2 regions of the Pseudonocardia zijingensis genome follow, and region 1 is predicted to be linked to the other one. Evidence: predicted binding sites of a transcription regulator. Region 1 holds the regulator's gene; the other holds the start of a gene.

Region 1 (15,166 bases):
CCGGGTCGAGCTCGCCGTTGCGCGCCCGCTCGGTGAGGTCGACGCCGTACTTCTCGAGTGCCTGGTAGGTGCTCTCCGGGTCGGGACTGGTGACCCGGCTCGACCCGCGGACCTTCGCGAAGGCCTCCCGCAGGGCCTCCGGGCCCGCGCCGTGGCGGCGCAGCAGATCGGCCACCTGGCTGCGGGCGGTGGCGAGCCCGACCAGCAGGTGCTCGGTGGAGACGTACTCGTCGCCCATCTCCGTGGCGAGCTCCTGGGCCGCCTTGATCGCCGCGAGCGCCTCGCGCGACAGCTGGGGCGCGCTCACCGTGGAGCCGGACGCCGACGGCAGCCGGTTGCCGAGCTGGGTGACCTCGCTGCGCACCGCGGCCGGGTCGGCGCCGACGGCGGCCAGCAGCGGGCCGGCGATCCCGTCGGTCTGGGCCAGCAGCGCGCCGAGCAGGTGCGTGGGCCCCACGTCCGGGTTGCCGGCGAGGGCCGCCGCCTGCGCCGCGGCCGAGATGGCCTGCTGCGTCTTGGTGGTGGGGTTGAAGGAATCCATTCCTCCGGTTCCTCCTGCACGTGGGTCGGTCGGGCACCATCGTGCCCGTCGACAGTGACAACGTCAGGAAAGTTGAGCGTGTTCCGCTCAAGGCCCACCCATTCGAGAGCTCGCGCCGGCTCAGGCGAGCACCGAGTTCAGCATCGCCGTGTCGCCGACGGACTCGTGCCGCACGATGCGACCCTGCCGGAAGTGGTAGACGTGCACGAACCGGGCGGTGACGGCCTTGCCGGTGGACCGGTAGGTGCCCCGGTAGGTGCCGACCACGGCGACGGCGTCCCCGGAGGCGATGTACTCCTCTGGTTCCACGTGAAACTCCGCCCACTCGGCGGCGAGCCGGCCGAACACGCCCTGCGACACGTCCTCGGGGCCCACGTAGGTGCCGGCGAACGGTCCCCCCGCGGCCTCGACCCAGCGGACGTCCGGGTCGAGGAGCGCGAGCACCACGGGCACGTCGCGCGAGGCGAACGCCGCATAACCCGTGCGCAGCGCGGTGACGTTGTGCGCGGCGGTCGCGTCGGTGGTGGCGTGGTCCGTCATCGTGGCGTTCCTCCTCGTCCGGCGGACAGGCCAGCCGAGGGTCGGGCCCCGCACCCCGCGAGGGACAGTCGGAGAACTGCGTACTCAGCGCGGCCGGAGCACGCGCGAGCTCCCGCCGCCGAGGTGCGTGGTGCTCGGGAACCGCCTGCGCCCCGAGTGCGGGCGCGGCCGCCACCGCGGGGTGGCCTTGGCACCGAAGTAGTCGCCGCCCTTGCGGCCGGGGTCGTCGGTGCCCCACTCGCGCTTCTCCGCCACCCGCGCCATGCGCGGGATGTGCTTGCGGCAGTGGATGTAGGCCTCCTCGACCTCCACCACGACCCAGCGCTCCGGGCGCCTGCCGCCATCGGCGTCCACCGGCACCGCCGGGAACGCCGCGGCGAAGTCGGCGGCCTCCACGATCCGCGCCGTGCCGTTGACGTGCAGCCCGATGAGGTCCTCCACGAAGTCCACCATCAGCAGGCCCACGTGCGCGTTCTCCACGATGTTGCCGAGGCTCGCGTGCACCCCGTTGCCCCGGTACTCCGGGTAGGCGAGGGTGCGGGCGTCGAGCACGCGGATGAATCCGGGAGGGCCGGCCCGCAGCGACGCGTCGCACTCACCCCGGCTGTCGGCCGACGCGACGAACACCATCTCCATCCGCTGGACGAACGCCATCATGGTGGGCAGCAACCGGTCCCGCACCTGGTCGGCGTAGAAGCGCTGAGCGCGCACCTCCGTGCCGTAAGCGCACTGCAGGGCGTGCTCGCCCGCCGATCCCGGGGCGGGGTCGCACTCCTCGGACGGCGACGGCACCTCCACGGTGCGCTGGACGGTCATCGGGCGGGCGTGCACGAGGGGCTGGGTTCGGGGAGCCACGCCCCCACCGTGCCATCTGCGCGCTGAAGAGTCACCGGAAGCGGTTCACCGCGTTAAGCTGCAGCCCGGGAACCCCGGTTCCGCGCTCCCCGCCCCGACGAGCAGGAAGAAGCCGGCCTTCATGACCGCTGAACAGTTGCTCACCGCCGACCTGCCGAACTTCGGTGAGCCCCGCGGTGGTGCACAAGAGCGGGCACAGCTCATCCGCGACAGCTGGGCTGAGGTGGAGGAGCGTACCGAGGAGATGGGGCGGCTGTTCTACGCCACCCTGTTCCGCATCGCCCCCGAGGCGCGCGACCTGTTCCCGGTGAACATGGAGGTGCAGCGCAGCCGGCTCATGCGCGCCCTCGTGCACGTCGTGCAGATGATCGACCAGCCCGACGAACTCGCCCCCTTCCTCGAGCAGCTCGGCCGCGACCACCGCAAGTTCGGCGTGGTCGCCGAGCACTACGAGGCCGTCGGCGAGGCGCTGTTCACGGCGATCGGCACCACGGCGGGCCCCACGGTCTGGACCCCCGAGGTCCGCGACGCGTGGGTCGAGGCCTACACCAGCGTCTCCACCCACATGCGCACCGCGGCCCAGGCCGAACGCGGCCCGGCATCCTGGCTCGGCCGCGTGGTGGGCCACGAGCGCCTCGGCTGGGATCTCGCGATCCTCACCGTCCAGACCAGCGAACCGATCCCGTACCGCGCCGGCCAGTACGTCAGCGTCGAGACTCCGCAGCGCCCGCGCCTGTGGCGCTACCTCTCGCCCGCCAACGCGCCACGCGAGGACGGCACCCTCGAGTTCCACGTGCGTGCCGTCGACGGCGGCTGGGTGAGCCGCGCCATCGTCGCCCACTCCAACATCGGCGACACCTGGCGCATCGGCCCCCCGATGGGCCGCATGCACGTCGACCCCTCCACCGGCCGCGAGCTGCTGATGGTCACCGGCGGCACCGGCATGGCGCCCATCAAGGCCCTGCTCGAGGACATCGCCGAGCGGCCCGAACAGCCCCGCACCCAGGTGTTCGTCGGCGGGCGCACCTGGGACGACCTCTACGACTTCACCAGCCTCCGCAAGTTCTCCTACTCCAACCCCTGGCTCGACGTCGTCCCCGTCGTCGAGGAGGACGAGGAGGGCACCTCCGGGGCCGAGCGCGGCACCCTCGCCGACGTCGTCACCCGGTACGGCGCGTGGTCCGACCACGACGTGCTGGTCTGCGGTTCGCCCGCGATGATCCGCGCCACGGTCTCGCGGATGCTCGTGGCGGGCACCCCGCTCGACCGGATCAAGTACGACCCGTTCACGATGGACTGAACCGGGCCCTGCCCGACCACACGGCCCGCGCCCTGTAGCACCCGTAGCGGTGGGTTCGCACACCGGTCGTAGCGCTGGCACACCGGTTGCAGTCGGTGTGCGAGCACGGATGTCGGTGTGCGAGCAGCGGGGTGGTGCACGGCGGTGGCTCGCACATCGGTTGTGGTGCTGACACATCGACTGCAGTCGGTGTGTCAGCACACTGGGTGGTGTGTGAGCACACTGGGTGGCGTGTGAGCGCGCTGGCCCTACCAGGCGTCCACCGAGCGCACCGCGAGGACGTGCAGCTCTCTGGTGCCGCGGAAGCCGTCGCGCCCGTGCAGGAAGCGGTAGTTGTCCAACGCCATGAGGTCGCCGGCCTCCAGGCGGAAGCGGGGCGCGCAGTCGAACGCGGTGGCGAGCACGTCGGCGTACTCGTCGAGGAACGCCGCGTGCTCGTCCCACCGCGGCTCGCGGGGCACCGGGGCGGCGTAGTCGCTCGCCCGCACCACCCGGCGCCCCCCGCGCGTCCACTCCACGAGCCTGCGGACGAGCGGGGTCGCCGGCACCCCCCGGGCCGGCGTGCGCCACCCGCCGAAGTAGTCGACGTCGCACCGCGTGAGGAAGGCGTGCAGCTCCGGCGCCACCTCGGCGAGCCGGTCGACCAGGGCGTAGCCGTCGATCAGCACGGAGTCGCCGCCCTCGGGGGCGGGTGCGGAGCACAGCATGTAGAGGTGGTCCTCGTCGGGCTCGCGCAGCGGCACGCGGCGGCCGTTCACGTCGACCACGACGTTCGCGCCGTCGGAGTGCAGGCCGAGTGCCGGGCTGTCGGTGCCGCCCTGCGGCCGGATCCCGGTGAGCGCACGAAGCCGGCCGCCGAGGGTGCGGGCGGCGGCCACCACCAGCTCGTCGGGGTCGGTGGGCATGCCGGGCACGATCACGACGCCGTCGCGTTCGAACACGGCCCGGCTCTCGCGCACGTCGACCCGCGCCGGCACCACGCCGACCGCGTCGAGCGCCTCCTTGAGTTCCGGCCGGACCGTGCCGGACCGCCTGCCGCTCGCGTCTGTCGTCGCCACCCGCACTCCCTGTCGCCACTGATGTGCAACAGCAGCTTAGGTGCTACTCCAGCGGCGCTCCAGCCCTCGCCCGAGGACGGTGATGATCGTCGCAGCGCCGACGACGGCCACCGCGGGCACCAGCACCAGCTGTGGCGCCGCGAACAGGAACTGCCTTCCCTCCGCGAGCATCACTCCCCACTCCGGCGTCGGAGGCTGCACGCCGAGCCCGAGGAACGACAACCCCGCGATCGACAGCAGCACGTTCGCGAAGCGCAGGCACGCGTGCGCCACCAGGGGGCGCAACGCGTTGGGCAGGACGTGGCGCACCGCGATGCGCACCGGCCCGGCGCCGATCGCCACCGCGCCCTCCACGTACTCGCGCGCCCGCTCCCGCACGGTGAGGTGGTGCGCGAGCCGGGCGAACGGCGTCCAGCCGGTGACCAGCACGGCGATCAGCACGGTGGCCGTGCCGGGCTCGCGCACGGCGGCGACGATCAGGCCCACGATGATCGTCGGCACCGCGACCAGGACGTCCACGAGCCGCTGCACGATCCCGCCGGCCACGCCACCGGCGTAACCCGACAGCAGGCCGGCCGCGGTACCCAGCACCGCGCAGCCCGCCGTGGCCACGAGGGTGAGCCCCATCGAGATCCGCAGGCCGCCGACGAGACGGGCGAGCACGTCGCGACCGAGGTGGTCGGTGCCCAGCGGGTGGGCGGCCGACGGCGGCGCGAGCCGGTCGGTCAGGTCCGTGGCCACGGCGTCCAGCGGGAGCACCGCAAGCACCGCGAGCGCCACCAGCACCAGCGCGGGCACCGCCCGTCTCACGCCCTCGCCGCCGTCCGCGCGACGGGGTCGAGCGCCAACTGCACGGCGTCGGCCACCAGGCTCGCCACCACCGCGACGACCACCACCGCGAGCAACCCGGCCTGCAGCACGGGCAGGTCCTGGCCGACCACCGCATCGTGGAGGAGCCGGCCGAGCCCCGGCACCGCGAACACCACCTCGACGACGACGGCCCCGCTGAGCAGGCCGGCGAAGAACAGGCCGGAGAGCGAGGTCACGGCCGTCAGCGCCAGCCGGGCGCCGTGGCGCCACAGCACCACGCCGTCGCGCAGCCCCTTCGCCCGCGCGAGCACGACGTGCGGGCGGCCGAGCACGTCGGCCGTCTCGGCCCGGGTGACCTGCGCGGCCAACGCCGCGGGGAACGCCGCGAGCGTGATCGCGGGGAGTACGACGTGGGCGGGCCCGCCCCAGCCCAGGGCGGGCAGCAGCGGCACCGCCACCGCGAGCAGCAGCACGAGCACCGGGGCGAGGATGAACTCCGGCACCGCGACCCCCAGCACGGACGCCACCCCCACGAGCCGGTCCACGACCCCGCCGGGCCGGCGTGCCGCGTGCACGCCCGCCGGGATCCCGACCGCGGCGGCCAACGCCAGCGCCACCGCTGTGAGCAGCGCGGACACCCCGATCGCGGACAGCAGCTGCGGCGCCACGGGGGTGCGGGTGGCGTACGACAGGCCGAGGTCACCGGTGAGGACGTCGCTCAGCCAGCGGAGGAACTGCTCGGGCAGCGGCCGGTCGAGCCCGAGCTCGGCGGACACGCGGGCCGCGACCGCCGGGTCCGGCTCCGCCTCGGCGACGCGGCTGCGCAGCACCGCCCGGACCGGGTCGCCGCCGGCGAGCCGGGGCAGCAGGAAGATCAGCACGGCCGCCCCGAGCGCGACCGCGGGCAGCGGGAGGAGCCTGCGGAGGATCATCCGGCGGTCACGGCGAGCTGCGGGGTGACCAGCCGCTTGGCGAACGGGTCGAGCACGAACCCGGCGACGCCGCTGGTCACGACGTTCTCCTGCGAGTGCACCAGCGGCACGCCCACGACGTCCTCGGTGAGCATCCGGGCGGCCGCGCGGAAGACCTCCTGCCGCGCGGCCGTGTCGGTGGTGGTGTCCAGCGTGGCGATCAGCGCGTCGTACGCGGGCGAGCAGTAGTGGTTGAGGTTGTACGAGCCGTCGCAGGTGTAGTCGCTGCGCAGCGTGGCGCCCGCGTCCGGGACGTCGGTGAGGTAGCTGCGGGAGAGCAGGAACATGTCGTAGCGGCCGGCGATCAGCTCCGGTTCCTGGGTGCCGTAGTCGCCGACCCGGATCTCCGCCTCGACGCCGGCGTCGCGCAGCATCGCCTGCACCGCCGTGGCGAGCGTGGGCAGCTCCGCGCGCACCGGGTAGGTCCACAGCCGCACCCGCAGCGGGTTGTCCGGACCGTGCCCGGCCTGGGCGAGCAGGGCCCGCGCGCCCTCGACGTCCGGCGCGGGCGGCGGGTCCGTAGCACCCCATGCGACCGCGGGCCCGAAGAGCTCGGAGGCCGGCAACGCTGACCCCGCGAGCGCCTGCTCGGCGAGCGCCCGCCGGTCGAGGGACCGCGCCACCGCCTGCCGGATCCGCGGGTCCGCGAACGGGGCCGCCGACTGGTTCAGCAGCAGCGACACCGTGCGGGGCGCCGGCGCCGTCTGCTCGTCGAACCCGGAACCCGCCGAGAACTCCAGCAGCGACGACTCCGGGAGCCCCTGCGCGATGTCGACGTCACCCGCCCGCAGCGCGAGCGCCCGGGCCGCCGGGTCGCTCACGAACGTCGCGGTGACCCGCGCCAGCGCGGGGCGCCCGCCCCAGTACGCGTCGAAGCGCTCCAGGACCGCGCGCTGCGCCCCCTCCGCCGAGACGAGCCGCATCGGGCCGGTTCCGGTGCCGAACACGGACGGGGTGGCGCCCCCGTAGGCCGACGGGGCGAGGATCACGGCGTTCGGGCTGCTCAGGCGCAGCGGCAGGATCGGGTCGGGCTGCGCCGTCGACACCCGCACGGCGTCCGCGCCGTCCTCCGCGACGACCAGGCCGAGCCCGCGCAACGCCCGGGGCGGCGCCGCCACCCCGACCACGTACCGGAGCGCGGTGGCCACCGCGGCGGGCGTCACCGGGCTGCCGTCGTGGAACGTCACGCCAGGCCGCAGCACGAAGCGCCAGGTGAGCGGGTCGAGCTGGGTCCACGACTCGGCGAGCGCCGCGCGCACCTGACCGTCCGCCGCCGCGGCGGTCAACGCCTCCGTCGCGCCGAGCTGGGTGAGGACGAACGCGTCGTCGGTGTCGACGGCGTACCCCGCACGCGGGGCGAACTGGGCGGCGATCCGCAGCTCGCCGTCCGGCACCGGAGCGCCCCCTTCGCCGCCACCGCCGGGACCGCAGGCGGCGAGGAGCGCGACCACGACGATCACGGTCACGAGTGCGGAGCGCCGGTGCCGGCCGTGGCGGGGCATCGTCAACCTTTCGGGGGAGGCGGGGAGCGACCGGATCATCTGCAGGTCTGCTCAACCTGTCAATGATGTGCACGGATGCGCATGCCGAGATCCAGAGGGCAGACTTTCGCCATCGCATCGCAGATGCTAGAAGTTGGCGATAATGATGACCACCGGAGAGACCACCGCGCGACGGCGGCTCGGCGTGCTGCGCGACTTCGGCCGGCTCCCCCGCGTGATGCAGCTGCTGGTGCTCACCCAGCTCGCCTTCAACATCGGCTTCTACATGGTGCTGCCGTACCTCGCCACGCACCTCGCCGAGGACCTCGCGCTCGCCGGTGCGCTGGTCGGGCTGGTGCTCGGGCTGCGGACGTTCAGCCAGCAGGGCCTGTTCATCGTCGGGGGCACGCTCACCGACCGGTTCGGGGCCAAGCCGGTCGTCCTCACGGGCTGCGCGCTGCGCGTGGCCGGCTTCGTGCTGCTCGGGCTCGCCGGGAGCCTGCCCGCGGTGCTCGCCGGCGCCATGCTCACCGGGTTCGCCGCGGCCCTGTTCTCACCCGCCGTGGAGTCCTCGCTCGCCCGGGAGGCCGGTGAGCACGCCGGGCGCGGGGGACCGGCGCGCGCGGACGTCTTCGCCATGTTCGCGATCAGCGGCCAGGTCGGCACGGTGGTGGGTCCCCTCGTCGGCACGGCGCTCCTCGCCGCCGGGTTCCGCCTCGCCTGCCTCGTGGCCGCCGCGGCGTTCGTGCTGATCGGCCTCGCCCACCTGCGCTGGCTGCCCCGACGGGAGCCGCAGCACGCGGACGACCCCGTGCTCGCCGGGTGGACCGAGGTGGTGCACAACCGGCGCTTCCTCGCGTTCGCCGCGGGCTACTCCGGCTACCTGCTCTGCTACAACCAGCTCTACCTGGCACTCCCCGCTGAGCTGCGGCGGGCCACCGGCGACCAGGCCGCGCTCGGCTGGCTCTTCGCCCTCGCCTCCGTGATGATGATCACGGGCCAGCTGCGCACCACCCGCTGGAGCCGGCGGCTCGGCTCGGCCCGCGCGATCGTGCTGGGCTTCGGACTCATGACCGCGTCGTTCCTCGCGGTGGCGCTGGCGGTGCTCGCCCCGGCCACCACCGCGGCGATGCCGCTCTGGCCCGCCGTGGCGATGGTCGCGCTGCTCACGGCGGGGCAGATGCTCGCCGTGCCCATGGCCCAGGACCTCGTGCCGCGGCTGGCGGGCGAACGGCGGCTCGGCGTCCACTACGGCGTGCTGTCCTCGGCCGGCGGCGTCGCGGTGCTCGCCGGCAGCACCGTGGTGGGCGCGCTGCTGGACCCGGCCGTGGCCGCCCCCGTGGTGCCGTGGCTGGTGCTCGCGGCCGTGCCGGCCGCGAGCGCGGTGGTCATCGGCCTGCTCGCCCGGTGCGGCGCGCTGGCCTGACGGTCACGACCGCGGCTGTCACGACCGTGGCTTGGGCCGCCAGACGACGAGGGCCTGCCTGCGGTCGACCGGGACCAGGTCGCGCCGGTACGAGGCGTGCACCGCCGCCGCGGCCTGCTCCGCGGCGGCGTGCGCGGCCGCCAGCTCCCGCTCCAGCTCCTCCAGGCGGGACTTCAGCTCGTCGACCACCTGCTCGAGCTCGATGATCCGCTTGATGCCCGCCAGGTTGACACCCTCCTCCTGGGAGAGGCGCTGCACCTCGCGGAGCAGCGCGATGTCACGCGGCGAGTAGCGGCGGCCGCCACCCGCCGCCCGGCCCGGGCGCACCAGCCCGAGCCGGTCGTAGCTGCGCAGCGTCTGCGCGTGCAGCCCGGCGAGCTCGGCCGCCACCGAGATCACGAAGATCGGACTGTCCATGCTGGCGCCAGGTGGCAGGCCCTGGCCACCGATCGTCATCGCACACCTCCGAGCAGGTCGGCCCGCGGGTCGAACTCCTTCGTGGCTTCCGCGTAGGCCTGCAGCGCCGCCGTGGCCTCGTCGCTCAGCCGCGACGGCACCGCCACCTCGACGGTGACCAGCAGGTCGCCCGTCTTGCCCTTGCGCTGCACCCCGCGCCCGCGCACCCGGAACGTGCGCCCGCTCGCGGTGCCCGGCGGGATGCGCAGCGACACCGTGGAGTCGAGCGTGGGCACGGTGACCGTGCTCCCCAGCGCCAGCTCGGGGAAGGTGACCGGCACGGTGAGCGTGAGGTCGTCCGGGTTGCGCTCCGACCGGCCGAAGAGCCGGTGCGGGGTGACGTGCACCTTGACGTACAGGTCGCCCGCCGGAGCACCACCCCGGCCCGGCTCGCCCTGCCCCTTGAGCCGGATCTGCTGCCCGTCGGCCACCCCGGCCGGGATGCGGACGGTGATCGTGCGGGTGCGGGTGCTCACGCCGTCGCCGCCGCACTCCGGGCACGGGTCGTCGATGAGCCGGCCGGTGCCCCGGCAATCGCGGCACGGCTCGGAGAACGCGAACGCGCCCTGGCTGCGGCTCACCAGGCCGACCCCACCGCACGTGGGGCACGCGCGCGGCGTGCTCCCCGGGCGGGCGCCGGTGCCGCCGCAGCGCTCGCACCGGCCGGGCGAGGTGAGCCGCAGCTGCACCTCGGCGCCGCGCACCGCGTCGACGAAGTCGATGCGCAGCTCGCTCTCCACGTCGGCACCCCGGCGGCTGCCGGTCGTGGTGGTGGGGCCGGCGCCTCCCCGGCCGCCGAACAGGCCGCCGAAGAGGTCACCGAGCCCACCGGCGCCGGGGCTTCCCCCGGCGCCGGCCCTGGCGAACAGGTCGTTCAGGTCGAAGCCCTGACCGGCCGCGCCGGATCCGAAGCCGCCGGGGAAGCCCCCGGCTCCGCCGTACCCGCCGCCGCCGGCGAAGAGCGCACGAGTCTCGTCGTACTCGCGACGCTTCTTCTCGTCGGAGAGCACCCCGTACGCCTCGGAGACCGCTTTGAAACGGGCTTCCGCCTTGGCGTCGCCGGGGTTGGCGTCCGGGTGCAGCTCACGCGCGAGCTTCCGGTACGCCTTCTTGATCTCGTCCGCAGAAGCGTCGGAGGCGACGCCCAGCTCGCGGTAGAAGTCCTTCTCGATCCAGTCCCGCTGGGTCACTCCGCCTCCTTCACTCCTGTCAGGGCTCTACGGCCGGATCGGACTCGGTGGATCCGGGCTCGGTGGCCGGTTCGGTGGTGGTGCCGTCGTCGGCGCGATCCGTGACCGTGACCATCGCCGGCCGCAGCACGCGGTCGGCGATGCGGTAGCCGCGCCGCAGCACCGCGGACACCACGGTGACCGTGGGCCCCTCGACGTCGGAAGCCTCGTGCTGCACGGCCTCGTGGACCGACGGGTCGAAGGGCTCGCCCTCCAACCCGAACGGCTCGAGGCCGAGCTTCTGCGTGACGGCCACCACCTTGTCGGCGACGGACTTGAACGGGCCGGTGAGGTCACCGTGGGCCTCGGCGCGGTCGATGTCGTCGAGGACGGTGAGCAGCTCGGACACGAACTGCACCCGCGCCCCGACCATGACGCCCTCCCGGTCGCGCTCCACGCGCCGCCGGTAGTTGGCGTACTCCGCGCTCACCCGCTGCAGGTCGGCCGTGCGTTCGGCCAGCTGGGCGGCGAGCTCGGCGGCCGCGACGGAATCGGGCCCCCCGACCTGCTCGGTGGCCTGCTCGGCGGGCTGCTCCGGTGCATCGGGGCCGGCCCCGGCCGACTGCTCGGCCGGGGCTCGCACCTCGCCGGTGACCGGGTCGATCCGGCGCCGGTCCCGGACCACGACCCGCTCCCCGTCGCCGCGCTCGGCGGACTCGTTGCGGTCGTGATCGGTCACTTCTTGTCCTTCTCCTCGTCGACGATCTCGGCGTCCACGACGTCGTCAGCGCCGTCCTGCTGGGCCTGCGGGCCGGGCTCGGCACCCGGTGCGGCACCCTCGGCGCCCGGCTGCTGGTACAGCGCGGAGCCCATCTTCTGGGACTCGGTGGCGAGCTTCTCCATCGCCGCCTTGATGGCGTCGGTGTCGGTTCCCTTCAGCGCGGTCTGCGCCTCGCCGAGCGCGGCGTTCACCGAGTCCTTGACGTCGGCCGGGAGCTTCTCGTCGTTCTCCTTGACGAACTTCTCCGTCTGGTAGACGAGCGACTCGGCCTGGTTGCGGACCTCGGCGTCCTCGCGGCGCTTGCGGTCCTCCTCGGCGTGCTGCTCGGCCTCGCGCATCATCCGGTCGATCTCTTCCTTCGGAAGCGACGAACCACCGGTGATCGTCATGGCCTGGCTCTTGCCGGTGCCCAGGTCCTTCGCCGAGACGTTCACGATGCCGTTGGCGTCGATGTCGAAGGAGACCTCGATCTGCGGCACGCCGCGCGGGGCCGGCGGGAGGCCCGTCAGCTCGAACATGCCGAGCTTCTTGTTGTAGGCCGCGATCTCGCGCTCGCCCTGGAACACCTGGATCTGCACCGACGGCTGGTTGTCGTCGGCCGTGGTGAAGATCTCCGAGCGCTTGGTGGGGATCGTGGTGTTGCGCTCGATGAGCTTGGTCATCACGCCGCCCTTGGTCTCGATGCCGAGAGACAGCGGGGTGACGTCGAGCAGCAGGACGTCCTTGACCTCACCGCGCAGCACACCGGCCTGCAGGGCGGCGCCCACGGCGACGACCTCGTCCGGGTTGACGCCCTTGTTGGGCTCCTTGCCGCCGGTGAGCTCCTTCACCAGCTCGGTGACGGCCGGCATGCGGGTGGAACCGCCGACGAGCACCACGTGGTCGATCTGGCCCACCGAGATGCCGGCGTCCTTGACCACCTGGTTGAACGGGGCCCGGGTGCGGTCGAGCAGGTCCGACGTGATCCGCTGGAACTCGGCGCGCGACAGCGTCTCGTCCAGGAACAGCGGGTTCTTGTCGGCGTCGACCGTGATGTAGGGCAGGTTGATCGTGGCCGTCGACTGGCTCGACAGCTCGATCTTGGCCTTCTCCGCGGCCTCGCGCAGCCGCTGCATCGCCATCTTGTCCTTGGTGAGGTCGATGCCGTGGCTGTTCTTGAACTTCTCGACGAGCCAGCTGATGATCCGCTCGTCCCAGTCGTCGCCACCGAGGTGGTTGTCGCCGTTGGTGGCCTTGACCTCGACCACGCCCTCGCCGATCTCCAGCAGCGACACGTCGAAGGTGCCGCCACCGAGGTCGAAGACGAGGATCGTCTGCTCCTTCTCGCCCTTGTCCAGCCCGTAGGCCAGCGCGGCCGCGGTGGGCTCGTTGACGATGCGGAGCACGTTGAGGCCCGCGATCTGGCCGGCTTCCTTCGTGGCCTGCCGCTGCGCGTCCTCGAAGTAGGCAGGCACCGTGATCACGGCGTCGGTGACCTCCTCGCCCAGGTACGCCTCGGCGTCGCGCTTGAGCTTCTGGAGCACGCGGGCGCTGATCTCCTGCGCCTTGTACTTCTTGCCGTCGATGTCGGGCGTGGTCCAGTCGCTGCCGATGTGCCGCTTGACCGACCGGATGGTGCGGTCCACGTTGGTGACGGCCTGGTTCTTCGCCGACTGCCCGACGAGCACCTCGCCGTTGCGGGCGAACGCGACGACCGACGGCGTGGTGCGCGACCCCTCCGAGTTGGCAATGACCGTCGGCTCGCCACCTTCGAGGACGGCGACGACGGAGTTGGTGGTCCCGAGGTCGATGCCGACCGCACGAGCCATGGTGTGTGCCTCCGATGATGGGTTGAGCTGGGTCCACTCAAGTCTGCCACGGGCCCGGCTCGCCGCTTCATCCGCGTCTTGAGCCAGGCACGCTCAACTTGCTCGTCCCCTCCAACGCGGGGAGGTGCGCTCGTGTTCCCGGGCCGCCGGATCAGGGGATGGGATCCTGCACGGACACGGCGTGGATCCTGGTCGTCCCGTCGTCGAACGACCGGAACGAGCCGACGTACACCTGGTTGGTGGCCACCGCGTACGTGACCTCGTCGTGCTCGGCCGGGAGCGGCACCGTCCACAGCGTGGTCCCGTCCTGCGCCGACCGGACGGAGACCCGGAAGTCGTACTGGGGGGTCGGGAGCTCGTACCGGGCCGCCTCGGTCCGGGGCCGGATGTAGGAGAGGCCGAGCTCCGCGACGAAGACGAGATCGGCGGTGCACGCCGGGGCGCTCCGGAACTCCCACTCCACGTCCCCGGAGCCCGGGGCGACGACGGGCTGTTCGACCCGCCACCGCGGTTGGCCGGTGCCGGCGTCCCGGGCCTCGAGCGACTTCGCGCCGGCGACGTACACGCTGTGGTCGTCACAGGCGATCCCGATGTCCCTCCCCGGGTCGGTCGGGAAGCTCTCGGACCAGGTGGTGGTCCCGGTCCTCGGGTTGAGCGCCTCCACCCTGCCGCCGCTCACGAGGAACAGCGCGGCGGACGAGGCGCCCCAGGAGGGGGCGGCGGGTTTCGGCTGCTCCCACAGCCGCTTCCCGGACGTGTCGATGGCGAAGATGCGGCTCTCCCCCATCAGGTGGATGTAGTCCCCGCTCGAGACGGCGGAGGAGATCCGCTCGGGGATGTCGGCATTCGTCCACCAGATCGTCCCGGTGGACGGTAGAACCGAGGAGAGGATGCCGCGCTGTTCGCTGCTCGAGTACAGCTCGCACAGCGTCACGGCGTTGCTCGCGAGGACGAACGAGCCGTACCGCTGCGACCAGATCTCGGCGCCGGTGTCGATGTCGAGCGCGGCGACGCCGGACCAGTCGTCGAGGAAGAAGCCCTCCCCGTTCACCCCGAACGCCCCGGACTCCCGCTCCCGCGAGTAGGACCACGTCGTCTCGCCGGAGTCGGGGTCGAGGGCGACGAAGCGGTCCTTCGCCGCGACGAAGAGCCGGTCCTGCGGGTCGTCGGCGATGACCCGAAGATCGTTGCCCCCGGTGGAAGGTCCGGTGACGCTCCACCGGGGTTCGCGCACCGGCGGCGGCTGGGTGGCCGCGCGCACCACGAGCCAGCCCGCGGCCCCGACCGCCGTGAGACCGGCGGCCGCGCCGCCGAGCAGCACCGCGCGGCGGCTGATCCGGCGTGGACCGCCGGGGTCGGGGGGAGGCGCCGGCTGCACCGCGGTGGGCGGGGGCAGGACCGCGGTGCCCGGCACGGCAGCGAGCGACCGGAGCCGGTCGGCCACCTCCGGCGCGGTCGGGCGGTCGGCCGGGTTCTTCGCGAAGCACGGCGCGATCGCCACGAGCAGCCGGTCGGGGACGCCGGTGGTGTCGGGCTGGTCGTCGATCACCCGGCGCAGGAGCGCCAATGGGCTCCCGGTCGTCCCGAACGGCCCGCGCCCGGTGGCCGCGAACACCACGACGGAGGCGAAGGAGAACACGTCCGAGGCCGGGCCGACGTCCTCGCCCGCGGCCTGCTCCGGCGACATGAACCCAGGAGGGCCGAGCACGCCGCCCGTGTGGGTCAGGGCGGTGTCGTCGACGGCGCGCGCGATCCCGAAGTCGATGAGCTTCGGCCCGTCCAGCGCCATCAGCACGTTCGACGGCTTCAGGTCGCGGTGCACGACACCGCGGTCGTGGAGCGCGCCGAGCGCCTCCGCCAGCCCGACGGCCACGTCCAGGACCGCGGGCTCCGGGAGCGCGCCGGACCCGCCGACGGTCTGCTCCAGCGACGGTCCCGGGACGTACTCGGCGGCCAGCCACGGGACACGG
Region 2 (15,166 bases), on a different contig from region 1:
TGGCGGCGGCCGTGCGCGCCGAGGTGCGCGACGACGACCTGGTCGGGCGGTTCGGTGGCGAGGAGTTCGTCGTGCTGCTGCCGAGTACCGACGGCGACGACGGGCGGATCGCGGCGGTCACCGTGGCGGAGCGGATCCGCGGGCGGGTGGCCGGCATCCGGGTGGAGGTCCCCGACGCCGACGGCACCGTCGTGGTCGACGACCTCACGGTCTCGATCGGCGGGGCGTCCTTCCCCGCCGACGGCGCCGACCTCTCCCAGCTGCTCGAGGTGGCCGACACGGCCATGTACGCGGCGAAGCGGGCCGGGCGCAACACGGTGCGCATGGGCCTGCACGCCGTGCCGAGCGGGGCCGTGCGCCCCGCGCCGCGCCGCCACCACTCCTGAGTCCGGCCCGTGGGGGCGGTGCCGCGCGCCGCCCCCACGCCGGCCGCTGCGGCTCAGCCGTCGGTGGCCGAGCTCGCCGGGTCGTCGTCCGGGTCGGGGGTCGTGGCGCTGTCGTCGGGCTCGTCGGTGCTGTCGTCCGACGGCTCCTCGGTCGTCGGTTCCCCCGTGGACGGTTCGCCCTGCGGGCTCACGGCACCGAGGGGGAGCGGCGGCGTCGCCGGGAGGGGCGGCGCCGCGGGAAGGGGTGGCGCGCTCGGGAGCGGCACGGGGAGCGCAGGGGCGCTCGGCAGGGGGAGCGGCGGGGTGGGCAGGGCGGGGTCCTCGGGCGGGGCGGGGACGCCGGGGAGCGCGGGGACGCCCGGCGCCTGCGGGAGCGCGGGTGGCTCCGGGAGCGGTGCCGGGAGGGGCGGCAGCGGGAGCTGTGCCGCGGCGTCGGGCTGCACGGGTGCTCCCTGGGCCGGCGCGGTGGCCACGGTGCCCGGCGCGGTGTCGTCGGGCGGCAGCGGCGCCATTGCGTAGGCCGTCGAGGTCCCGAGGCCGGCAGCGAGCATCCCGGCGGTCATCGCGGCGATCGACAGGGTTCTTGCGTTCCGACTCGGCATCGGAGTCTCCCCAGATCGGTTGGACAGAACGCCCGGAATGATGCGTCTGGGGCTGGTGTGACACCAGAGGAAGAAGTGAACCGACCCCCGGCCGTGGACCGCGGTCTCCGACGCTCGGTGATCGCGGGCACCGGATCGGGTGCACCCGACAGGGGGGCGGGACAGTCGACCGGGGGACGCGTCGCGCCGGTTGGGAACCCGCTGGTCGACACGCCGAGCGCTCCGCCGCTCGATCGCGTGGAATACGCGCCGCGGGCGCACCGGCCGGTCAGGTGTCACACGGCGTGCAGCGATCCGCCCGCATCGGTGACGCTCCGTCAGCGGGTGCCCTCGGTGGTGCGGTCAGCGGGCGAGGCGCTCCAGCCGGCGGGTGGTGGGCCAGCGCACCGAGTGCGCCCAGCCGAGCCGTTCGAACGCCCAGATGACCCCGGCCGAGATGTCCACCTGCCCGCGACGCACGCCGTGGCGGGCGCAGGTCGGGTCGGCGTGGTGGAGGTTGTGCCACGACTCGCCGAACGAGAGCACGGCGAGCCACCAGACGTTCGCGGAGCGGTCGCGGGCGGCGAAGGGGCGGTCGCCGAACATGTGGCAGATCGAGTTGATCGACCACGTGACGTGGTGCAGCACGGCCACCCGCACCAGCCCGGCCCAGAACAGCGCCGTGAACGCGCCCCACCACGAGAGGGAGACGAGGCCGCCGATCAGCGCGGGCACCAGGAGGCTGGCCAGCGTGAGGGGGAGGAAGAGCCGGTCGACGGCCACGATGTCGCGGTCGGCGAGCAGGTCGGGGGCGAAGCGGCGGGCGTTGGTGCGGTCGCGGCCGAGGATCCAGCCCATGTGCGAGTGCCAGAAGCCCTTGATCATCGCCGCGGGCCCGGTGCCGAACAGCCACGGCGAGTGCGGGTCGCCCTCCTTGTCGGAGAACGCGTGGTGGCGGCGGTGGTCGGCCACCCAGCCGATGACGCCGCCCTGGAAGGCGGTGCTACCGATCACCGCCAGCGCGACGCGCAGCGGCCGGTTCGCCTTGAAGGACCCGTGCGTGAAGTAGCGGTGGAAGCCGACCGTGACGCCGAGGCCGGTGAGGAAGTAGAAGACCACGGCCAGCACCACGTCCACCCACGTGAGGCCCCATCCCCAGGCCAGCGGCACGGCCGCGGCCAGCGCGAGCAGCGGCACGATCATGAACGCGATCACGAGGCCCTGTTCGGCGGCGGTCTTGCGGCCTTCGACCAGCGGGGCGGGCCGGTGTGGTGCGGCAGTGGACACTGGACTCCCTCGACGGCGACTCCGGCGGACGGATCGGATAACGGTACGACAACGGCGGGGATGACCGTCCGTCCTGACCTGGATTCCCGCGTTCGGAGCAGGCGTCGTGGTAGGTTTTGCGGCGGTTGCAGTCGTGTCTTCCTCGATCGTTGTGAAGCGTCCGTGGAGAGTGACGGTGGGCTTCGCAGACGTACGAGGGCATCCTCTTCGTCCAGCGGCGGTCCCGTGCATCCCCCGGTCGGCACACAGCCGGCAGGGTCCGCTACACGTATGGAGAACAGGTATGCCGCAGGGCACCGTCAAGTGGTTCAACGCCGAGAAGGGCTTCGGCTTCATCGCCACGGACGACAACGGTCCGGACGTCTTCGTCCACTACTCGGCGATCCAGTCCGACGGGTTCCGCACCCTCGAGGAGAACCAGCGCGTCGAGTTCCAGTCGAGCCAGGGCGCGAAGGGTCCGCAGGCCGACACGGTTCGCCCCATCTGAGCGAGCCGTACCTGCACGACCGGTGCCGGTGTCCCCTCGGGGCACCGGCACCGTTGTGTTCGGGGGGTGCCGCTGGGCGGACCGCGGCGGCGACGACCGGTTCTCGTCTCCGTGACGGTGTCGCCACCGGCCGTCGATCCCCGGTCGCCAACCGGTCGCCCGCCGTTCACCGGGCGTGAGTGAGCACATCCTCAGCGCTGCTCCCCGCTCGTCTCGGCACTCGGCTCGATCGTCGCTGAAGGCCCCAATACCCGTTCCCGGCCCGTCATGCTCGGTGTTGTGCCTCACAGGAGTGCGGCACGAAGCACGCGAGAACGAGCGGTACGGAGGTCATCACGATGTCGGGCTGGGACAGCTACCGCGTGGTGTACGGCGCGGAGCTCCGCGCGGCAGCGCACGAGTTCGATGACCACGGATGGCCGGTGGTGGCGGCGTCGCCCACCACGCTGCTGCTCGTCACCGGCACCGCGCTGGACGTCGTCGAGGTGCCTGCCGCGGTGGGCCGCCAGGTCTGCGCGCACCTGAGGGACACCGGGTCGGTGGTGCCGGTCGCGGCCACCCCCACCGGCTCGTGGTGGTTCCCCGTCACCCCGGGCGCCCAGCTCCCCCTGGAGCTGCGCGACGTCGAGGGTGTCGTCCTGCACACCGGCGGTGCCGCCGTCCTCGCCCCGCCGTCGGAGGTGCTCGACGGCTGGGTGCACTGGCGGGTGGCCCCCGCGCTCACCGGCTACCGGATCCCGGAAGCCGACACGATCCTCCACGCCGCTGCCGATGCGCTGCGGTGGCGCGCCGACCGGAATCCGCACCCGGGCGCCCAGCGGCCCGCCGGTGCTCTGGCGGTCGGAATGCGGTCCTCGCTGCTGTAGGACCGCCTGCCGGCGACCGGATCGCCCCGTTGACGCGGCTCGTCGCGCCGCGCCGGGGCACCGGGAGCGCCGGTGGTGCGGCGCCCGAGGGGGCACTCCTCCCTCGACGAGCGGCCGCACCACGAACGTGGCCGGGGCCGGTGGAGTACCACCGGCCCCGGCCAGAGCCAGCGCCGGGCACTATGGGTGCGTGCACACCTCGCAGTCCGCCCGCGCCGATGCGCCGTCCCGGCGACCGGTCGTGGAGGTCGGGCTGGGTTTCGGCCGGATGGACGCCGCCGCGCGGCAGCGCGATCTGCGGAAGATGAAGTCGCTGGCCACCGGCCTGCTGCTCGTCGCAACGGTGATCTTCCTGCTGGCTCGCTGGTGGGAGGTGAACGACGGCCCGGTCTGGGTGGGGTACGTCCGCGCCATGGCCGAGGCCGGCATGGTCGGTGCGCTCGCCGACTGGTTCGCGGTCACCGCGCTGTTCCGGCGGCCGCTGGGGCTGCCCATCCCGCACACCGCGATCATCCCGACGAAGAAGGACGCGCTCGGGGAGAACCTCGGCGACTTCGTCGGGGAGAACTTCCTGGCCGAGGACGTCGTGCGCGACAAGCTCGCGCGGGTCGAGGCCTCCTCCCGGGTCGGCGCGTGGATCGGCCAGGAGGCCAACGCCGACCGCATCACCGCCGAGCTCGCCACGGCCGCGCGGGGAGTCGTCACCGTGTTGCGGGACGACGCCGTGCAGGAGGTCATCGAGCAGGTCCTGGTGCGCAAGCTGATGGAGCGCCCGGTCGGCCCTCCGCTGGGCAAGGTGCTGCAGGGCGTGCTCGTCGACGGCTCTCACCACCGCCTCGTCGACCTGGTCTGCGACCGCGCGTACGACTGGGTCACCGCCAACCACGACACGGTGCTGCGGATCGTGCACGACCGCGCCCCCGCGTGGTCGCCGCGGTTCGTCGACGACCTGATCGCCGACCGCGTCTTCCTCGAGGTCCAGAACTTCGCGTGGGCGGTGAAGACCGACCCGGAGCACCCGCTGCGCAAGGCCGTCGACACGTTCCTCGTCGAGTTCGCCGCCGACCTGCAGACCGATCCCGACACCATCGAGCGCGCCGAGCGCATCAAGCACCAGATCGTCGGCCACCCGGACGTCCAGCACTTCATCGGGCAGGCGTGGGGCACGGTCAAGGGCCTCATCCTCGACGCGGCCGCCGACCCGTCGAGCGCGCTGCGCACCCGCGTGCGCGACGGGCTCGTCGCGCTGGGCACGCGGCTGGCGGCCGACCCCGAGCTGCGGGCGAAGATCGACGGGTGGCTCGCCGACGCCGCCGCCTACGTCGTGCGGCACTACCGCGGCGAGATCACCACGCTGATCACCGACACCGTCGAGCGCTGGGACGCGGAGGAGACCTCCCGCAAGGTCGAGCTCCAGGTCGGTCGCGACCTCCAGTTCATCCGGATCAACGGCACCGTGGTCGGCTCGCTCGCCGGTCTCGTCATCTACACGGTGGGGCAGCTCGCTTTCGGGGGCTGAAACCTCGAGCTGGTGTGGGGAGCGTCATCCACCTGCGCAAGCAGGGTGCTTGCAAGAGCTAGCACTCGTGCGTACCTTCGAGGGGGACGCACGGAGGTGAGCGCGAGTGGCAGCGACGGAGCAGCCACCCCGGTCCGGTGACGGAGGCCCCGGGGAGCGCGTCGGGCACGCGGTCGAGCAGGTGGGCCACGTGGTCGGACAGGCCGTCGACGACATCGGCACCTACATCCGCACCCAGCGGGAAGGCGCCCAGGTGTCATTGCGGCAGCTCGCACGAGCTGCCGGCGTCAGCAACCCCTACCTCAGCCAGATCGAGCGGGGGCTGCGCAAGCCGTCCGCCGAGATCCTGCAGCAGATCGCGAAGGGTCTGCGGATCTCCGCGGAAGCCCTGTACGTGAAGGCCGGGATCCTCGACGAGAAGCCCGCGAGCGCCGTCACCGACGCCGTGCTCGCCGATCCGGGCCTGTCGGAGCGCCAGAAGCAGGTGCTCCTCGACATCTACCAGTCATTCAGGCGGGAGCACGACTCGTCGCCGACAGAGGAGTGATCACCATGGCCGTCGACCTTCCCACCACTGCCGAGGTGCGCAAGGCGCGCCACAACGCCGCCAAGACCGGCGCCGGCGTCGCACGCACGCCGCTGCTCGCCGTGCTCGGCGCGGGCGAACTGGCCGTCAACGCGGTCTCCAAGGCCGTCGCCGCGGCCCGCGTGCAGGCCGAGGGCGTGCAGAAGGGCGTGCAGAGCCGGGTCGCCGAGCTGCCGCAGCACCTCAACAGCGAGGAGCTGCGCAAGGCCGTCGCCGAGCTGCGCGAGCAGGCCGAGCACACCTACGCCGGGTTCGCCCAGCACGGGGAGCGCACCTGGTGGCGTCTGCGCGAGCAGCCGCAGGTGAAGGAGGCCATCGAGCGCCTCGGCAGCTACACCGGCAAGCTCGACTCGCGGGTCGACGACATCGTCGACGACGCGCGTGACGCCACCGAGAAGGCGCTCGCCGTCGTCAGCACGCAGACGCGGTCCACCGGCGAGCGGCTCGCCCGGGCCACCCAGCGGTTCACCGGCCGTGCCGCCGAGACGGTCACCGAGGTTGCCGACGACGCCTCGAAGACCGTGGCGCAGGCCGGCACCGAGGCCGCCGACACCATCTCGGAGGCGGGCACCGAGGCCGCGCGCGAGGCGCGCAGCACCACCCGCCGAGCCGCCGCCCGCACGACCCCGAAGACCGGGTCGGCGACGAGCCCGAGCAAGCCGGCCGCCCGCAGGACCAACGCGCGCAACGGCTCGAAGTCCAGCAGCTGATCCGCTGCACCCACCGGCGCCCCCGAGGACTCCCGTGCCTCGGGGGCGCCGTGCTGTCGTGGTCGGTGACCGGCCCGCAGCGACCGTTGAACCGGACCGGGGATGTGCCATGACCGTATTCACACGTAGTCTGACCGCGTGAGCCTGCTGTACAACCTCGACGTCTGGGTGCTGTGGGCCATCTGGCTGCTCGCCATCCCCGTCGGTGGCTACGCGTTCGTGCACGCGCTGATGCAGCGCGCCGACGCGTTCACCGCTGCCGACAAGCTCACCAAGCCCGCCTGGCTCGGCATCACCGGGGCCAGCGCGCTGGTGCTCATCTTCTTCCAGGGCGGCCCGCTCGGCAGCGGAGCCCTGTTCTGGCTGGCCGCGCTCGTGGCCGTGCTGGTGTACATCGTCGACGTCAAGCCGGCCGTGGTCGGCGTGCAAGGTGGTGGGCAGCGCTGGTGACCGACTGGTCCGTCCTCGGCACGCTGCAGGCGGTTCCCGCCCTCGACCGTCCCGACCTCCTCGGTGCCCCGGTCGCGGCCGCGCTCAAGGCCCTCGACCCGGCCGACGCCGCGCTCGTCGGCGCCGCGGAGATCGACCCGGACCTGGCCGACACCGCGCAGTTCTGCGCCGCCTACTCCTCGCCGCTCGACCGCTCCGCCAACTGCGTGGTCGTCGCCGGGCGCCGCGGGGGCGACACCCGCTACGCGGCCTGCCTGGTGCTCGCCACCACCCGCGCCGACGTCAACGGGCTGGTCCGCAGGCGCCTGGACGCCCGCAAGGCATCCTTCGCACCCATGGACGACGCCGTCGAGCGCACCGGCATGGCCTACGGCGGCATCACCGCGATCGGCCTGCCCGATGGCTGGCCACTCCTCGTCGACTCCGCGGTCGCCGTCGCCCCGGCCGTCGTCATCGGCAGCGGCATCCGCGGCTCCAAGCTCGCCCTGCCCGGTGAGCTGGCCGCCCGGCTCCCCGGTGCCGAGGTCGTCGAGGGCCTGGGTCGCTAGCGGCACAGCCGCTGCAGTCGGTGTGCGAGCGCCGGCTCGGCGCAGTGGGGTGGTCGGTGTGTGTGCACGGGTCGTTGTGTGTGAGCGCCGGCGCGGGGTCCTCGGGGTGCTGGCACATCGGTTGTGCTGCCGGCACATCGGTTGCAGTCGGTGTGTGAGCGCGACTGATCGTGTCCGAGCGCTGGCGCGGGGGTCCTCGGGGTGCTCGCACACCGGTTGTGGTGCCGGCACACCGACTGCAACCGGTGTGTGAGCGCCATAGGTTGTGTGTGAGCGGGCCGGGTGGCCCCTCGGGGCGCGAGCGCTGGCGCGGGGGTCCTCGGGGTGCTCGCACACAGGTTGTGGTGTCGGCACACCGACTGGAACCGGCGTGTGAGCGCCACGGGTTGTGTGAGCTGGCCGGGCGGGCCCTTGGCCGCCCGCACCTGGCGCGCCGCGTGGGATCGATGTGCGGGTGCGCGTTGTTGTGTGTGAGCGCGGAACCCGGGCCTCGGCGGGCGCTGGCACATCGGTTGTCGTGTCGGCACATCGGTTGCAGCCGGTGTGCCGACGCGGGTGGTGGTGTGTGAGCGGTCGGCCGGCGGCCTCGGGGTGGCTGGCACACCGGTTGTGGTGTCGCCACACCGACTGCAACCGGTGTGTGGGCGGCACTGGTTGTGTGTGAGCAAGCCTCACGGGGTGAGTCACATCCGCTCAAGGTTCCTGCGTTCACCGGCAGCCGAACTACTTGAACGCTGGAATGACGCCAACGGTGTAAGCGTTGGGGAGGGCATGACAGAGACGCTGAAGCTGCCGGTGCTTCCGCTCGCCGACTCGGTGCTGCTGCCCGGCATGGTGGTTCCCGTCCGGCTCGACGAGCCGGAGATCCAGGCGGCGGTCGATGCAGCAAACAGCGTCGACCGCAAGGTTCTGGTCGTCCCCCGCCTCGACGGCAAGTACGCGTCCGTGGGCACCGTCGCCGTCCTCGAGCAGGTGGGCCGCCTCCCCAGCGGGGAGCGTGCGGCCGTGGTGCGCGGTGAGGGTCGCGCCCAGATCGGTTCCGGTGTCACGGGGCCGGGTGCCGCGCTGTGGGTGGAGGCCGCCCCGGTGCCGGAGCAGCCCGTGACGGGCCGGATGACCGAGCTCGCCAAGGAGTACAAGGCCCTCGTCATCGGCATCCTGCAGGAGCGGGGCGCCTGGCAGGTCGTCGACTCGGTGCAGCAGATCACCGACCCCGGCCAGCTCGCCGACACCGCGGGCTGGGCGTCGTACCTGGACCTGGGGCAGAAGTCGCAGCTGCTCGCCGAGACCGACGTGGTCAAGCGGCTGGAGCTGCTGCTGGAGTGGACCAAGGCGCACGTCGCGGAGCAGGAGGTCTCCGAGAAGATCGCGCAGGACGTCCGCGAGGGCATGGAGAAGACCCAGCGGGAGTTCCTGCTGCGCCAGCAGCTCGCCGCGATCCGCAAGGAGCTGGGCGAGCTCGACCCCGATTCCCAGGACGACTCGGCGGACTACCGCACGCGCGTCGAGAACGCCGACCTCCCCGAGCACGTGCGCAAGGCCGCGCTGACCGAGGTGGGCAAGCTGGAGCGGGCGTCGGACCAGAGCCCGGAGTCGGGCTGGATCCGCACCTGGCTGGACACGGTCCTCGACATGCCGTGGAACTCGCGCACCGAGGACACCGACGATCTGGTCGCGGCCCGGGAGGTGCTGGACGCCGACCACGCGGGCCTCGACGACGTCAAGGAGCGGCTGATCGAGTTCCTGGCCGTGCGTGCGCGTCGTGACCGCAAGGGCATGGAGAAGGTCGGTGGCCGGGGTTCCGGTGCCGTGCTGGCCCTCGTCGGTCCGCCCGGTGTGGGCAAGACGTCGCTCGGCGAGTCCGTGGCGCGGGCGCTGGGCCGCAAGTTCGTGCGCGTCGCGCTCGGCGGCGTGCGGGACGAGGCCGAGATCCGGGGCCACCGGCGCACGTACGTCGGTGCGCTGCCCGGCCGGATCGTCCGCGCGATCCGCGAGGCCGGGTCGATGAACCCGGTCGTGCTGCTCGACGAGATCGACAAGGTGGGCAGCGACTTCCGCGGCGACCCCACCGCTGCCCTGCTCGAGGTCCTCGACCCGGCGCAGAACCACACGTTCCGCGACCACTACCTCGAGGTCGACCTCGACCTGTCCGACGTGCTGTTCCTTGCCACGGCGAACGTCGGGGAGGCCATCCCGGGCCCGCTGGCCGACCGCATGGAGTGGGTGCAGCTCGACGGATACACCGAGCAGGAGAAGGTCGCCATCGCCCGCGACCACCTGCTGCCGCGGCAGATCGAGAAGGCCGGCCTGGAGCCGTCCGACGTCGAGTTCTCCGACGTCGCCCTGTCGATGATCGCCGCCGAGTACACGCGCGAGGCGGGGGTGCGGCAGCTGGAGCGGGGCCTGGCGAAGGTCCTGCGGAAGGTGGCCGTGAAGCTCGACTCGGGCGCCGAGGCGCCGGTCCACGTCGACGCCGACGCGCTGGTGGGCTACCTGGGCCGGCCGAAGTTCACGCCCGAGACGGCCGAGCGCACGTCCGTGCCCGGCGTCGCGACGGGCCTGGCCGTCACCGGGACCGGTGGCGACGTGCTCTTCATCGAGGCCACCGCGATGGACGGCGACCCGGGCCTGACCCTGACCGGCCAGCTGGGCGACGTGATGAAGGAGTCCGTTTCGATCGCGCTGTCCTACCTGCGGTCGAAGGGGCTTGCCGGCGAGCTGGCGCAGCGCAAGCTGCACGTCCACGTGCCCGCGGGCGCGGTGCCGAAGGACGGACCGAGCGCCGGCATCACGATGACGACGGCGCTGGCGTCGCTCGCGAGCGGGCGGCCGGTGAAGTCGTCGGTCGGCATGACCGGTGAGGTCACGCTGCAGGGCAAGGTGCTGCCGATCGGCGGCGTCAAGCAGAAGCTGCTGGCCGCCCATCGGGCCGGGCTGACCGACGTGATCATCCCGAAGCGCAACGAGCCGGACCTCGACGACCTGCCGGAGTCGGTGCGCGGCGAGCTGCGGGTGCACCCCGTGTCGGACGTTGCGGAGGTGCTGGAGCTGGCCCTGGAGCCCGCACCGGTGGCAGCCGCGGCCTGACCCACGTACGAACGGCACCCTCGTCCCGCTCTATCGGACGAGGGTGCCTTTCGTACGTTCGGCGGCGGCGAAACGGGTGGTCCGGGCGACCACCCGTTCGCGCACTAACCCCGCTCCGCCCACCGGCGAACACTCCTGGTGCCGGCGAGGGAGGTGCCTGATGGTGCGGACGACGGAGGTCGAGGCCCTGCGGTCGAAGCTGTCGGGGGCGGTGATCACAGAGGACGACCCGGGGTACGACACGGCGCGCGTCCTGTGGAACGGGGTCTTCGACCGGCACCCGGCCGTGGTCGCCTGTTGCCGCTCCGCCGCGGACGTGGCGGAGGCGCTCGCGTTCGGCCAGGCCACCGGCCTGGAGATCGCGGTCCGGGGCGGGGGGCACTCGTTCGCCGGCGCGTCCGGGGTCGACGACGGCCTGGTGATCCACCTGGGTGGGATGTCCGACGTCGACGTCGACCCGCGGACGCGGCGCGCCCGGGTGGGCGGCGGTGCCACGTGGGCCGAGGTCGACGCGGCCGCGCAGGCGCACGGCCTCGCCGTGACCGGGGGCGTGATCAGCCACACCGGGGTCGGCGGCCTCACGCTCGGGGGCGGGATGGGCTGGCTGGCCAACCGGCACGGCCTCTCCATCGACAACGTCGAGTCGGCCGAGGTGGTGCTCCCCAACGGGCGGGTGGTGCGGGCGTCGGCGCAGGAGCACCCCGACCTGTTCTGGGCGCTGCTCGGGGGCGGCGGCAACTTCGGCGTCGTGACCGAGTTCGAGTTCCGGCTGCACCCGGTGGGTCCGGAGGTGCAGTTCGCCCTGTTCTTCTGGGAGGCGGAGCGCGGGACCGAGGCGCTGCGCGCCTGCCGGGACCTCATCCCGGCCATGCCCGCCGACCTGGGCATGATCGTGGGCGGCGCGCTCAGTGCGCCCCCGGCGCCCTTCGTACCCGAGCAGCACCACGGCCGGATCGGCCACGCGTTCCTCGTGGTGGGCTTCGGCACGCCGGACGAGCACGCGCGCGCGGTGGCACCGGTGCGGGAGGCGTGCCCGCCGCTGTTCGAGCTGCTGACACCGATGCCCTACACCGAGGTGCAGCAGTTGTTCGACGACAACTACCCGTTCGGGACCCTGGCCTACGACAAGGCGCTCGCCCTGCCGGAGCTCACCGACGACGCGATCGCCGTGATCGTCGAGCGGGCGCCGCAGAAGCGGTCCTCCGTGACCTTCATGCCGATCTTCGTCCTGCACGGCGCGGTCGCCGCGGTCGGCCCGGATGACACCGCATACGGCGGGCTGCGCCGCCCGCACTTCGTCGTCGACACGGCCGCGAGCAGCGCGGACCCGGAAGAGTTCGCGGCGGACCGGGCCTGGGTACGCAGTACGTGGGACCTGCTGCGCCCGCTCGCTCCCGACGCGGGTGGCTACCTCAACTTCCTCTCCGACCCCGGGGACGAGGAGCGGGTGCGCGCGACGTACGGAGCGGCGAAGTACGAACGGCTCGCCCGCATCAAGGCCGCGTACGACCCGGGCAACCTCCTCCACCGGAATGCGAACATCAAGCCCGCCTGAGACATCGGCTGTATCAGGGCCTTTGACGCCCGCTCCTCCTGTTCGGTACCGGACAGAGGGGGAGTGGATGACGAAGACGACGAACAGTGCCGTCGACGCCCTGCGCGCGGCGATGGACGGGAAGGTGCTGCTTCCAGGGGATCCGGACCTCGACCTCACGGCCCTGGTCTGGAACGGTGCCGTCGACCGGTCGCCCGCGGTGGTGGCGCGCTGCGCGTCGGCCGACGACGTCGCCGCGGCGCTGTGGTGGGGCCAGGAGCACGGGTTCGAGATCGCCGTGCGCGGCGGGGGCCACAACGTCGCGGGGGCCGCCGTGATCGACGGCGGTCTGACGATCGACCTCAGCGGGCTGGACTCCGTGGTCGTCGACCCGGTCACGCGGCGGGCGCGCTGCGGCGGCGGGGCCACCCTCGCCGCGCTCGACGCCGCCTGCCAGGAGCACGGCCTCGCCGTGCCGGCCGGCACGGTGAGCCACACCGGCGTGGCCGGGCTGACCCTCGGGGGCGGGTTCGGCTGGCTGAGCCCGATGGCGGGTCTGTCGATCGACAACCTGGTCTCGGCCGAGGTCGTCCTCATCGACGGGCGGGTCGTGCGGGCGAGCGAGGACGCCTACCCGGACCTGTTCTGGGCGTTGCGCGGCGGTGGCGGCAATTTCGGTGTGGTCACCGAGTTCGAGTTCCGGCTGCACCCGGTCGGCCCCATCGTCCACCTGGGGATGTTCTTCTTCGAGCTCGACCGGGCGGAGGAGGCGGTCCGGCTGGGCCGCACGTTCTTCGCCGGCGCCCCGCGCAACGCGAGCGGGGCGATGGTCGGCGTGCACGCTCCGCCGGCGCCGTTCGTGCCGGTGGAGGCGCGGCGCTCGCCCGGGGTCGCGGTCATGGCGGTCGGGTTCGGCACGGCCGAGGAGCACACCACCCTGATCGCACCGCTGCGGGAGGCGCAGCCGCTGTTCGAGTTCGTCACGCCGATGCCGTACGTCGGGCTGCAGCAGATGCTCGACGACGGCTCGCCGTGGGGTGTGCACGCCTACAGCAAGGGTCTCTACCTGGACGAGCTGTCCGACGACGCGATCGGCGTGGTGGCGGCGCAGCTGCGGGCGAAGCCGTCGCCGATGTCGCAGGTGCTGCTGTTCCCCCTGGGCGGTGCCTTCGCGGACGTGCCCGACGAGGCCACGGCCTTCGGCGGGCGGCGGTCCGCGAAGTTCGCCGTGGTGGTCGACGCCGTTGTGCCCGACCCGCTGATGTTCGACCCCGAGCGGCGGTGGGCGCGATCAACCTGGGACGCCCTGCGCCCGTTCGCCGCCGACGACGGCACCTACGTGAACATGATGACCGAATTCGAGGACGACCGCGTCCGCGCCTCGTACGGCGCGAAGTACGAGCGGCTGTCGCTGATCAAGGCCGTGTACGACCCGCGCAACGTCCTGCGCGCCAACGCGAACATCAAGCCCGCCTGACGTCGGGTCGGGTGGCGGTCCCTCCAGGAAGGAGCCCAGCCATGACTCGGATCGGATCCGTGGCTGAACTGCGGGCGGACATGGTGGGGGCGGTGATCCAGCCCGGCGACCCCGGGTACGACGAGGCGCGGTCGGTGTGGAACGGCGACATCGACCGCCGCCCCGCCGCAGTGGCCCGCTGCGCGTCGGCCGCCGACGTCGCTGCCGCGCTCGCCTACGCGCGGGACGCGGGGCTGGAGGTGGCCGTCCGCGGCGGGGGGCACGGCTACTGGGGCGCCGCGGTGCCGGAGGGCGGCCTGATGATCGATCTGAGCACCATGAACCGGGCGACCGTCGACGTCGAGGCCAGGCGGGTCCGGTGCGGCGGCGGGGCGAGTCTGGCCGACCTGGACGCCGCCACGCAGGAGCACGGGCTGGCGGTCACCGGCGGCACGATCAGCCACACCGGCGTCGGCGGCCTCACCCTCGGGGGTGGGATCGGCTGGCTCAGCCGCAAGTGCGGCCTGTCCATCGACAACCTCGTCTCGGCCGAAGTGGTGCTCGCCGACGGGCGGGTGGTGCGCGCCTCGGCGCAGGAGCACCCCGAGCTGTTCTGGGCGTTGCGCGGCGGTGGGGGCAACTTCGGCGTGGTCACCGAGTTCGAGTTCCGGCTGCACGAGGTCGGCCCGATCGTGCACCTGGGCCTGTTCTTCTACGAGGTGGATCGCTGCGCGGCCGCCCTGCGCCGCGGCCGCGACCTCATCGCGGGGCTGCCCGACGACGCCGGGGCGATGCTCGTCGCGCTGGACGCCCCGCCGGCACCGTTCGTGCCGGAGGAGCACCACTTCGCCCGGGGCGTGGCCGTGCTCGTCGCCGGCTTCGGATCCGCCGAGGAGCACGCGCGGCTGGTCGCGCCGCTGCGGGAGGCCATGCCACCGCTGTTCGAGCTCGTCACGCCGCTCCCGTACACCGAGCTGCAGAGCATGCTCGACGACGCCGCGCCGTGGGGGAGCCACGCCTACACGAAGGCGCTCATGCTGGAGGACCTCCCCGACGCGGCGATCGACGTGCTCGCCGAGCGGCTGCCGTCCAAGACCTCGCCGATGACCCTCGTGCCGATCTTCGCCCTCGGCGGGGCCTACGCACGTGTCGGCGAGGACGAGACGGCGTTCGGTGGCAGCCGTGCCGCGCGGTTCGCGCTCACCATGGACGCGGTCGCGCCGGACGCCGAGACACTGGCCGTCGACCGCGCCTGGGTGCGCTCGCTCTGGGAGGCCATGCGCCCGTTCGCGCGGAACGCGGGCAGCTACGTCAACTTCATGGCCGAGTACGAGGAGGACCGGGTGCTGGCCTCCTACGGTCGGGACAAGTACGACCGGCTCGCCGCGATCAAGGCCGAGTACGACCCCGGCAACCTCTTCCACCTGAACGCGAACATCAAGCCGGCCTGACCGGGAATCCGGGGGCGCCGCGCGGCATTCTGCCGGGCATGACATTCGCCCTGCCCGACACCGAGTTCGGTGCCCGCGCGGCGCGCCACCTCAGCGACGACGTCGTGGCCTGGCTCACGATCGTCGACGCCTCCGGCACGCCGCAGCCCACACCTGTCTGGTTCCTCTGGGACGGCTCCTCGATCCTCGTCTACAGCAAGGGTGACGCGAAGCGGCTC

What was found. Region 1 encodes HspR, which represses chaperone genes until heat shock. Its sites were predicted from a motif close to ANNTTGAGTNNNNNNNACTCAANNT; they were not measured.
Region 2: a site for HspR is predicted at 8,096-8,120, ahead of lon (endopeptidase La). Genes of this name have one in related genera too.

What each region holds. Positions count from the first base shown of each region.
Region 1 is NZ_JBHSKO010000007.1:274,763-289,928, forward strand. Features, by position in the region: gene clpB (ATP-dependent chaperone ClpB) at 1-541, opposite strand, end outside; gene ACFPL3_RS17250 (nuclear transport factor 2 family protein) at 662-1,081, opposite strand; gene ACFPL3_RS17255 (pyridoxamine 5'-phosphate oxidase family protein) at 1,166-1,936, opposite strand; gene ACFPL3_RS17260 (globin domain-containing protein) at 2,058-3,236, shown strand; gene ACFPL3_RS17265 (TauD/TfdA family dioxygenase) at 3,485-4,294, opposite strand; gene ACFPL3_RS17270 (ABC transporter permease) at 4,331-5,104, opposite strand; gene ACFPL3_RS17275 (ABC transporter permease) at 5,101-6,036, opposite strand; gene ACFPL3_RS17280 (ABC transporter substrate-binding protein) at 6,033-7,577, opposite strand; gene ACFPL3_RS17285 (MDR family MFS transporter) at 7,720-8,982, shown strand; gene ACFPL3_RS17290 (heat shock protein transcriptional repressor HspR) at 9,001-9,438, opposite strand; gene dnaJ (molecular chaperone DnaJ) at 9,435-10,628, opposite strand; gene grpE (nucleotide exchange factor GrpE) at 10,648-11,346, opposite strand; gene dnaK (molecular chaperone DnaK) at 11,343-13,196, opposite strand; gene ACFPL3_RS17310 (serine/threonine-protein kinase) at 13,348-15,166, opposite strand, start outside.
Region 2 is NZ_JBHSKO010000005.1:52,470-67,635, forward strand. Features, by position in the region: gene ACFPL3_RS12365 (GGDEF domain-containing protein) at 1-386, shown strand, start outside; gene ACFPL3_RS12370 (hypothetical protein) at 440-988, opposite strand; gene ACFPL3_RS12375 (acyl-CoA desaturase) at 1,331-2,170, opposite strand; gene ACFPL3_RS12380 (cold-shock protein) at 2,538-2,741, shown strand; gene ACFPL3_RS12385 (bifunctional DNA primase/polymerase) at 3,080-3,607, shown strand; gene ACFPL3_RS12390 (DUF445 domain-containing protein) at 3,876-5,126, shown strand; gene ACFPL3_RS12395 (helix-turn-helix domain-containing protein) at 5,308-5,673, shown strand; gene ACFPL3_RS12400 (hypothetical protein) at 5,679-6,422, shown strand; gene ACFPL3_RS12405 (DUF2516 family protein) at 6,561-6,872, shown strand; gene ACFPL3_RS12410 (YbaK/EbsC family protein) at 6,866-7,420, shown strand; gene lon (endopeptidase La) at 8,192-10,507, shown strand; gene ACFPL3_RS12420 (FAD-binding oxidoreductase) at 10,668-12,062, shown strand; gene ACFPL3_RS12425 (FAD-binding oxidoreductase) at 12,130-13,518, shown strand; gene ACFPL3_RS12430 (FAD-binding oxidoreductase) at 13,560-14,948, shown strand; gene ACFPL3_RS12435 (TIGR03667 family PPOX class F420-dependent oxidoreductase) at 14,987-15,166, shown strand, end outside.